Regions from separate parts of the Bacillus sp. OTU530 genome, predicted to be linked through region 2. Evidence: riboswitches for the same ligand, from Rfam matches in the RefSeq annotation. Region 2 holds a riboswitch; each other region holds the start of a gene.
The links. A riboswitch is a leader RNA that binds a small molecule or an ion and turns the genes downstream of it on or off. The one in region 2 is predicted to bind cobalamin.

Region 1: another riboswitch for cobalamin. It lies ahead of bluB (5,6-dimethylbenzimidazole synthase); the one in region 2 lies ahead of AAHB12_RS16265 ((2Fe-2S) ferredoxin domain-containing protein).
Region 3: another riboswitch for cobalamin. It lies ahead of AAHB12_RS05645 (DUF4430 domain-containing protein); the one in region 2 lies ahead of AAHB12_RS16265 ((2Fe-2S) ferredoxin domain-containing protein).

The regions. Positions count from the first base shown of each region.
Region 1 covers NZ_JASATP010000017.1:22,640-25,917, reverse strand. The annotation lists gene AAHB12_RS14155 (ABC transporter ATP-binding protein) at 1-272, opposite strand, end outside; gene AAHB12_RS14150 (MarR family winged helix-turn-helix transcriptional regulator) at 266-754, opposite strand; cobalamin riboswitch at 1,014-1,321, shown strand; gene bluB (5,6-dimethylbenzimidazole synthase) at 1,531-2,172, shown strand; gene AAHB12_RS14140 (DUF4870 domain-containing protein) at 2,364-2,672, opposite strand; gene AAHB12_RS14135 (MEDS domain-containing protein) at 2,918-3,278, shown strand, end outside.
Region 2 covers NZ_JASATP010000020.1:78,594-81,871, reverse strand. The annotation lists gene cobJ (precorrin-3B C(17)-methyltransferase) at 1-769, opposite strand, end outside; gene AAHB12_RS16265 ((2Fe-2S) ferredoxin domain-containing protein) at 998-1,381, opposite strand; cobalamin riboswitch at 1,503-1,689, opposite strand; cobalamin riboswitch at 1,870-2,068, opposite strand; gene AAHB12_RS16260 (NUDIX hydrolase) at 2,181-2,801, opposite strand; gene AAHB12_RS16255 (cold-inducible protein YdjO-related protein) at 2,949-3,143, opposite strand; gene cspD (cold-shock protein CspD) at 3,254-3,278, opposite strand, start outside.
Region 3 covers NZ_JASATP010000005.1:186,821-190,098, forward strand. The annotation lists gene AAHB12_RS05630 (hypothetical protein) at 1-8, shown strand, start outside; gene AAHB12_RS05635 (cold-shock protein) at 246-446, shown strand; gene rraA (ribonuclease E activity regulator RraA) at 947-1,429, shown strand; cobalamin riboswitch at 1,590-1,781, shown strand; gene AAHB12_RS05645 (DUF4430 domain-containing protein) at 1,915-3,278, shown strand, end outside.

The DNA of each region.
Region 1 (3,278 bases), on a different contig from region 2:
CGTTTGCGCAGCTGTTTGCCAAACCCCATTGCAGCCTTCGATGAAAAATAGCTGGCAACCACTGAGCAAGCTGCCCCAATCGCCGCAATGAGCAGCATAAGAGCGCCGATTCGCAAAATATAGTTCGTATCTCCTTTTACAACACCGGTATCAATAATATCTGACATTAATGTTGGCAAATAGAGATCAGACATGGACTGGATGAAGACAAGCACCAGCACTCCCGCAATCATCCCAGCAAATGGCCGTAACTGACGAAATAGTTTTAACAACGAGCATCCTCTCCGTTCTCTGTCGTTTCTGTATCTATCATCAATTCATACAATTGCTGGTGGAGTTCTAATAATGTGTGGATGGATTCCTCTGATAGTTGCGACAGGACACCCATCATTTTTTGATATACTCCATTTGGCTCATTATGCATAAGCAGTACTTGCTCTCTGCCAGCCTCAGTTAATTCAAGCTCTACCTCTCGACGATTTTCTTCTGGGATGCTGCGCTTTAGAAATCCTAGCGTTACCAAGCCATCGACACTTGTACTCAGCGTACTTTTCGGAAATAGCAACCGTTCGCCCAAACTCTTTTGCGAAATCACTTGTGCAGGGAACATTGCTTGTAAAATCAAAAACTGCGGCATACTCAAATTACTGTTTTTGATGCTCGCCTGCCCCCATCGTCCAAAGTTTCGTTGAATCCTCCAAAAAGATCGCAACACTTGAATGGTTTGTTCTAATTGTGGGTTATTTTCATTCATATGCTCCCTCTCTTCCTTGTTCATATTTGAACCATTCTAATAAAAACTGTTCTAAAAAGGATAATTAACCTAATGAATTAATTGTATATGTAACATCCAAAATATGCAAGGAAATAACGCTAGTTTGCTTATCTTCCCTTTCATTATTCTTGTAAGGATTCACTGCACAAACCGTGAAGATTATATGCTAAAAATCATTGTTGATGATATGTAACAATTAGCTTGCGAACCATATGTAACCATAGTTTATAATGAATGAAACGAATAAAAATATAAAAGTGCTCAAGACAGAATCTGTTACGAGATAATAGGGAAGTTGGTGAAAATCCAACGCAGCCCCCGCTACTGTAAACGTTAAAGAAAACTCGCCAATTGGCAAGCCCTGCTCCCTGGGCGAAGACAGAGGCGCAGCTCTACTTACACTGTATTCCTAAAACTTCTGGCTACGTCGCATTCACTTCTAGTTAGAAATTTATACCTTCCCACAGTGTGAAATAGCATTGCCCGGAAAGAAAGACAATCGGGTAGTTACGAAGCCAGGAGACCTGCTTTTATATACTAGTTCCAATTTCTTCGGTGGGAAGGAAAGGATTTCATACGTATATTGATAGAATCTCCCCATATTCTGTCAATATGCTTATTTGAAAACCTTAGCTTCAATGGTTAAGGTTTTTTGTATTACATACTCCTTTCACGCAAGAAGAGCATATCAGCTGCTATTAAGAAACTTATACCTTTCCGTACAAATACAAATAAGACTAGGTGGTGTTGAAGCTTTGTTTACTCATGAAGAAAAAGATGCGATTTATAAAGTAATAGAAAAGAGAAGAGATATTAGAAGTTTTCTCCCTGACGCGGTGCCGCAGGAAGCAGTGGCACGTATATTAGAAGCTGCGCATCATGCACCTTCGGTTGGATTTATGCAGCCTTGGAATTTTATTTTAATCCAATCGGATGAACTGAAAAATCGCTTAGCTTGGGCCGCAGATAAAGAAAGACGGGCACTTGCGATCCATTATGAACAAGATGAGCGGGCCGCAAAATTCCTTAATCTCAAAATTGAGGGCATGAAAGAGGCGCCTTTAACAATCTGCGTTACATGCGATCCTTCCCGGGGAGGCTCGCACGTACTAGGTCGTAATTCGATTCCTGAAACTGACATCATGTCAACCGCCTGTGCTATTCAAAATATGTGGTTAGCCGCTTGTGCTGAAGGGTTGGCGATGGGCTGGGTGAGCTTTTATAAAAAGTCGGATATTCGAGACATTTTAGAAATTCCTCCTCATATTGATCCAATAGCTTTAGTTTCTATTGGATACACGGACACATATCCGACAGCTCCTATTTTAGAAACAGCGAACTGGGAGAAAAGGCGGGCATTAGAGAAGCTTATCTTTCATGAAAAATGGGGACAGTAAAGAAAACTCGCCGGCTGGCAAGCCCTGCTCCCTGGCAAAGACAGAGACGTAGCCCTACTTATACTTTATCCCTAAAATTTCTCGCCACGTCGAGTTGGCTTCTAGCTAGAAATTTATACATTCTTAAATATGTAATACAAAAGCAAAACGGGTGTCTCAGCGTGGAGACACCCGTTTCTTTCTATTAATTATTAGGCAAACAATGCACCAATAATCGGATAGCGGAATGGACGGTCATCCAGCGCACGGATAATGCCCATAATCGGAGCAATCAATGCCATCAGTCCAAACACGATAAGAAATGGTATGCCAATCAAAATCCAAGAAAAGAATATTGAAATGGAAATCAATACACCCATAACAAGGTGAAAAATTACTGCCTGCAGCGATAAGCTTTTTACTTCTCGATTTGAGCTAAGAAAATATACGATAATAGGAACTAACACCGGTGCAAACCATGTGCTAGCATGAACAAGGATCTTAAGTCCCTTATGTTCCATTTGAGCTGAACTCCTTTTTAATTATATTTTGTTTTGCTATATTTTTATTATACAACAGTTCATAACTCAAGTTCATAAGACCTAAGACTGATTTTTTATCAATCACCTTAGTAATTTTTCATACCAGCTTGGATGAACGCGAAAGTGGAAAAGATTATTCCTTTAAAAGTCGATGTATTTTAAGTATAATTTAATTGAATAGTCAAAAATGTATACATTTTATATTTCTTCTACAGGAGATACAAATGAAATATGATTTTGTAAAATTAAATGAAATAATAGAGCTATCAAATGGTGGTCATATACTATATGTTTATGAAGATACAGAATGTTATGTAAACAATGCAGTGTCGTATATAGTTAGCGGTCTCGAGCAAAAACATCATCTATTGGTGGTAGATAATCGGGAACTATTACTACTTATTAATCAAAAACTGGAAAACATCCTTCCCGAGGAAAAGCTAGCCATGGTACATTACACAGATAACTTTGATTTTTATCAGATGCATGGAAATTTTGATGTGAAGAGCATTGTAAATCATTTTGAGCAAATATTAGAGCCTTTTTTCAAGAAAGACATCTCTATCCGTACATGGGCACATGTTG
Region 2 (3,278 bases):
GCTCTGTTTTTCCTAGCGTATATTTCCTTTGGTATCCGCGCGGTGTAATCATCAAATCTTCATATAAAAACGTGGAAGAGTTCCCAATTACAACAGTTGTAAGCATCCCAATATCATGCTCTAGCATGTCCTGTAAATTTGTAATCGTAACCTCTTGACGGTCGCGATACGCACTTTTCACTAATCCAACAGGAGTTTGTGGAGAACGATGCTGAAGTAAAATTCTTTGCGCTTCTACAATTTGCCTCGTTCTTCTTCCGCTTTTCGGATTGTAGAGTGCAACTACAAAATCTGCTGCAGCTGCAGCCTCAATTCGTTTTTCAATTATGCTCCACGGTGTTAAGTGGTCACTTAAGCTAATGGTACATGCATCATGCATCACAGGAGCGCCTAATAAAGAAGCGCAAGAATTAATAGCAGAAATCCCCGGTACAACTTCAACCTCGACGCCTGTTTCCCTTTTCCATCCCTGTTCAATTAACACCTCATACACAAGACCTGCCATTCCGTATACACCGGAATCACCGCTTGAGATAACAGCAACCTTCTTGCCTTGCTCAGCTAGCTTCACCGCTTCTTGAGCACGACTTACTTCTTCTGTCATACCAGTACTGACAATTTGTTGTCCTGTTAATAACCCTGCAATCAAGTCCACATAGGTTTTGTAGCCGATAATAACATCACTTTCCTGTAGTGCCTCTCTTGCCCGTTCGGTAATATGTTCAAAGCTTCCTGGACCAAAGCCAATTACAAGTAATTTTCCTTTCATCATTAAGCGCCTCCCTCCGGCATTTCAGTAACATAAACATCCTCAAACCCTAAGACCATACACCCCTGTGATAGAATCCATTACAGGACAAAGTCTAGCCTTTATAGGTCTCCACAAAAGTCCAAACATGATAAATATGGCGGAAATAAAAGTTCCAATCTCAGTCGCCTGATCCCTATCCATGCCATATCGGATCGCTATCAAAATCGCTAATATAGCAAATTCCATTTAGATCTTCTCCTTTACAGGTTTTGATACTCCAACAATACAGTCTGTTTGCTCTGGTGCCACAAAACCAGCATCGTTATACTCATATATAATCGCATCTTCTATAACCTGTCCTCCAGCCAAATGCTGCCTTACAATTTCCGTCCCCAGCTCTGGCGTAACAGCCTGATACCAAGTCCCTTCTGGATATACAATCAGCACACAAGCATCCTTGCAGCGCCCATTACAGCGTGTTCTCGTTGTATGTACAACCGTATCTAAATCCAAACCGGCAATCTCGTCACGAACTGCATTTGTAACTTCCTCCCCGCCCTTTCTCATACAACTGCTTCCATTACAAATCAGCACATGATGCTTTGTTCCCCGTAAGTTCCAAGTTGTCATCTTAACGCCTCCTCTTATCCTAATAAAATAAAAAAGCACCTCTATCAGATAGGGGTGCAGAATATGCGCATAAGAAAAAATGCTGCGATATTGCACTTCCCCTATAAGCCCGTAGGTTTCGTGAAACAAATCATGCTAGGCAGGTCTCCTGACTTCAGATCTTTGCTTTTTTGCGCCTTCCCAATCAAACTCAGTGACATAATATGCAAAAAAACTCCCCTATACAGTGGCGGGTACCGTGACGGATTTTAACCGTGCTTCCCTTTTAAACACAACACATGCTGTGCACCTAACTCGAGTCATATATAATTTTTCTTTCCATCCCAAAATACAATTTTAGGAAAACAATTCGAACGATAAGAACTAGGAGCTAACAAAATGCAAAAAATCCGCCCAATGGAATTTGAGCGGATGAAGTGGACACAAAAAGGCAAATAGAGACCAGTCCCTTGCATCGTCGCTTCCCATTCTCCATCCCCGAAGAAATTGAAACTTTATAAGATAAGACAGGTCTCCTGACTTGTGTATCACTCTACTTTGAACCTTCCCATATAAGCCCCTCTTTTACAGAAGCATTCTTATATAGTGGTCTGCTCATTTCGTCCACACTTACAGTTGCGGGGACAGCTTCGGACTCTCACCGAATTCCCTTTTAAGCCTTCTGGCATCTTATCCTATTGAGTTATAACAAAATATGTAATTTTCTAACATTTTATGATTTAATAATTCCTATCATAGATTAAATATGTCAAGTTTTCAAGAAATAATTTAAAAAGTTTTCAAAATTACCGACTCGGACTCACTTCTCATCCAATATTTCCAAGAAATGTGCAAGAATTCTAGCCGTTAACCCCCAAATTACACGATCCTCGTAGTAATAAAAATATTCATCCAGACCTCGCACCTGCCAGTTATAATTTTTACCACCGACAATTGAATCAAAAGGAAAACTCTCCTCAGGCTCTATTTTAAAATGAAGCTTATAAATTTCGGGTTGGATATTCCGTAAATCGTCTAAAGGAACTGTAAAAATCTCTTCAACCTCTGAAGGATTAGGCTGCATTTGTTCTATGTTCTCAAGGAACCCTATATACGGATAAATGATGGTCCCAAAAGGAGAAACCATATAATTTAAAGGAAATACATTTGTAATACTTGCCAAGGATATCCCAAGTTCCTCCGATGTTTCCCGTATTGCCGTATATTCCGCATCCCGGTCGGTTTGATCTATTTTCCCGCCAGGAAAACAAATTTCCCCAGGCTGCCTTCGTAATTGGAGAGACCTCACTTCAAATAGAATGTGAATTTCATTTTCTTTTTTGATGAGCGGTAAGAGAACCGCAAACTTTGAAAAATCTTCATTCCCTAAAATATCAGGAACACGGTTTTGCAACTTTTTTGCTACTCTTTCTATTTCCATCATCTCACCCCGTATTCTGTTTAATTGCTCAACATTGGGATTATCGCCATTTTTACCTTCTTGGATAAACTAAAGACTCTGCCAAAATCTTGAGTAAAATAAAAAGCCAAGCTGTAATGAAGAAATAGCTTAGCCTTTTATCAAATATTAGTCAGGTAACGTATATAGCAAGCGCTCTCCACTTTTCATCTTCATTCCGCATAGTGGACAATCGGGATGATCACCAAAGGAAAAATTTTTTCTCATCCATCCTATGCAATCGTCTGATTCACATTCCCACACAGCAACAGGTACTTGCTCCCGTTCCTGTTGAAAAGCCTCTTTCTTTTTACCCCAGTTCATAGTTTGCTGCCTCCTTTAAGAGATGTAGTAGACTATTGCTCGATCCTGCAGGAAGCAGGAACAAAAAAGGCTGCTAACGTTACCTGTTAACAGCCTTTTTTGGATGTCAATTATAGCTTTACAACATTTTTTGCC
Region 3 (3,278 bases), on a different contig from region 2:
AAGAATAAGAAAATATCAATTACTAAAACAGAATGAGCAATTAGTCTCTTTAAAAAATTAATCAGTCTGTATGAATTTAACAAGTATCCCCATTGTTATTTGTTTTGTTCCCTGTTATTCTAAAAGAGAATTATTTTTGTTCGGTGTATGAAGGGATAATGAGTGTAAAAACAGTTTGTGTCTTAATATGTCTAGACAAGAATAGTATTACAAGTGTGTGTGAATACGCACTAGGGGGCAACAATATGTTACAAGGTACAGTTAAATGGTTTAATGCAGAAAAAGGATTTGGATTTATCGAGCGCGAAGGTGGAGATGATGTATTTGTTCACTTCTCAGCTATTCAAGGTGAGGGATTCAAATCTCTAGAAGAAGGTCAAAAAGTTACATTTGAAATTACTCAAGGTAACCGTGGAGATCAAGCTGCTAACGTACAAAAAGCTTAATTAAATATATAGACAAAAAAAGTCTGACCCAGAAGGTGCACATGTATCTTGTAGGGTCAGACTTTTTTATTCTCCAGAAAATAAAAGAACTGTTCTTTTTAGTAGTGTTATTCATATCAGTCTTCTCCAATGAGCATACTGCCAAAAACTACATAAGATAAACATCATAAACACAACCATTCAGGAGTAGCGTTCATCAATCATCAGGGGCGCGGACGTTCTTGTTTACAATGAATCAGGAAATTTAGAACTTGCAGAACTAAATGCTGAATTTGTTTCTGATCGAGTGCCTAAACAATTTGTGTTAGCTAATGCTTTTGGAACAACGCTAAGACAGTTGAGCACATTTGAACTCTAAGAATCCTGTCATCTTTACCGTCTTGCTTCTAGGATATTACGTAAAGTATACGAATTCCTTATTACTATGGAAGGAATTGGATATAAAAACTCGAATCTATTAGCGTACTCTAATTTCGAGCCTAGGAAGGTGACGAAACATGATGATAAAAACAGCAGATTTATGTGATGTATATAGCGAATACATAGACATATGTGAACCGCTATTCCGCTCTTATGGAAAGAAGCAATGTTTTTATGGACCAATGGCAACGCTGAAGGTGTTAGATGATAACGTGCTTGTAAAGAAGGCTTTGGAAACTTTACCGGCAGGCACAGTTCTTGTTGTAGATGGTGGGGGCTCCACACGCTGTGCGCTTCTCGGTGATAATTTAGCAGCCATTGCAGCAGCACGACAACTTGCTGGTATTATTATAAATGGCTGTGTAAGAGATGTTGCTGAGCTAAAGGAAATTGAGCTTGGCATTTTCGCACTTGCAAGTATGCCCCAAAAAAGTAAAAAGGAAGGAAAGGGGGAGGAAAATAGACTGCTCTCATTTGGGGGGATTGAATGGTATCCTAATCATTATGTGTATGCCGATGAAGATGGTGTAATCGTTTCTGATCGCCTTCTTGTTGAAGAATAAATGAATAGAAGACAGAAGTGAATACGAGAGCGCTGCCGTGGCAGTGTTCTTTTCTTTATAGTAAGGAAGCACCCTAGTAGTCTTATAGCCCACTTCCGTTTTTTAAAAATATAAATCGACAAATATAAGAAAAGATAGTAAAATGAAGAGCGGAATTTCGGATATTGTGACGAGTTCAGGTCGTAATGGCTCTGCCATTGCGTTAAATGGGAAAGATTTGGTGAAAATCCAACACGGTCCCGCCACTGTAAGTGAAGAGGCTTTTTGTTGCGCGCCACACCGTTTTTTGGGAAAGCGCAAAAACGGTTAGCGATACACGAGTCAGGAGACCTGCCTAAGCTTGAACGCCAATAAACCTACGAGGCATAGGGAGGTGTTGTGCACAGCAAAGTCTAACATTTGGTATTCTGTTGAACATTGCTTACGCATGCCCTGTATAGAGGGCCTTTTTTTATGACTTTTTTTAAAAGAGGGAGACAAGGTACATGAGACAGTTGAAAAAATGGATGATCGTATCTCTTACAGCGATACTGCTAGTTGCTGTATCTTTTGTAAATACGGTACATACGGTATTTGCAGAAACGGCAAATACGATTACGCTTGCGGTAGTTGGGGATGCGGAGCGAAAAGTGATTTTATGCCCGAAAGAAGTGGCAGTGCAGCCAGATGAAACCGCATTGGATGTATTAAAGAGAGAATTTCCGAATGGTATCGTTACGGAGCAGTCGTCTTTTGGAGAGTATTTAACTGGAGTTGATGGTCTTCTTTCAGGGGGAGAGAAGCCAAACAGCTACTGGTCATTTGAAGTAAATGGAGCAGCTGCGAATGTTGGAGCTGATGCATACAAGGTACATAGTGGTGACACTGTCGCATTTCGTTATGTAACAGATTGGAACGTAGGATTAGGGAATAAAACACTTGAGGAGAGCATTGCAGAGCTTGGTGGATGTGAAGAGCAAAGCGAACCAGCTCCTACAACCCCGGATCAACCAGGACAATCAGGTCCAACGGATGGTAATTCCGAGCAACCAGGACAATCAGGTCCAACGGATGGTAATTCCGAGCAACCAGGACAATCAGGTCCAACGGATGGTAATTCCGAGCAACCAGGACAATCAGATCCGACGGACGGTGAATCTGGGCAACCAGGGAAAACCGATGAGGATTCTGCACCTGTTTTAATGGAAAGTGTGAATAAGACAATTGATAATGCAGTGCAATTTATGCTAAGCAGAGAGCTACAAAGTGATTGGGAAGTAATTGGAGTATTGCAGTCCGCAGCGGCTGTTTCTGATGAAGCGAAAGCAACTTATTTAAAATCTTTAGAAGATCGTGTAAATACGAGTGCGCGACTTAACAATATGGCACTTGCTAGAACGATTTTAGCAATTAATGCGCTTGGAGCAGATCCAACGAATTTTGCAGGACAAAACCTAGTTTCTAAGCTTTATAATGATGAGACAGTGGGCAGTATTAATTCATATATATATGCGCTGCTTGCGTTAGATAGCAGAGATTACGAGATTCCGAGCGATGCAAAGTGGACACGTGATAGCTTAATCTCAGAGATTTTGAAAGAGCAGCATGCTGATGGCGGTTGGTCTTTCAGTAGTGAAACAGGTGATCCAGATATGACAGGCATGGCATTAACAGCACTGGCTCCTTATAAGAGCCGCGCAGAAGTAAAACCAGCAATTGACAATGCAGTAAGTCTATTAAAAACATTACAAACGTCAAATGGCGGATATGAGTCTGACGGAGTAGAAAATGCTAACAGTGCAGCGCAAGTGGTAACAGGTTTAGCTGCAATTGGAGTGGATCCAGCAGGAAGTGAATTTACAAAGGATGG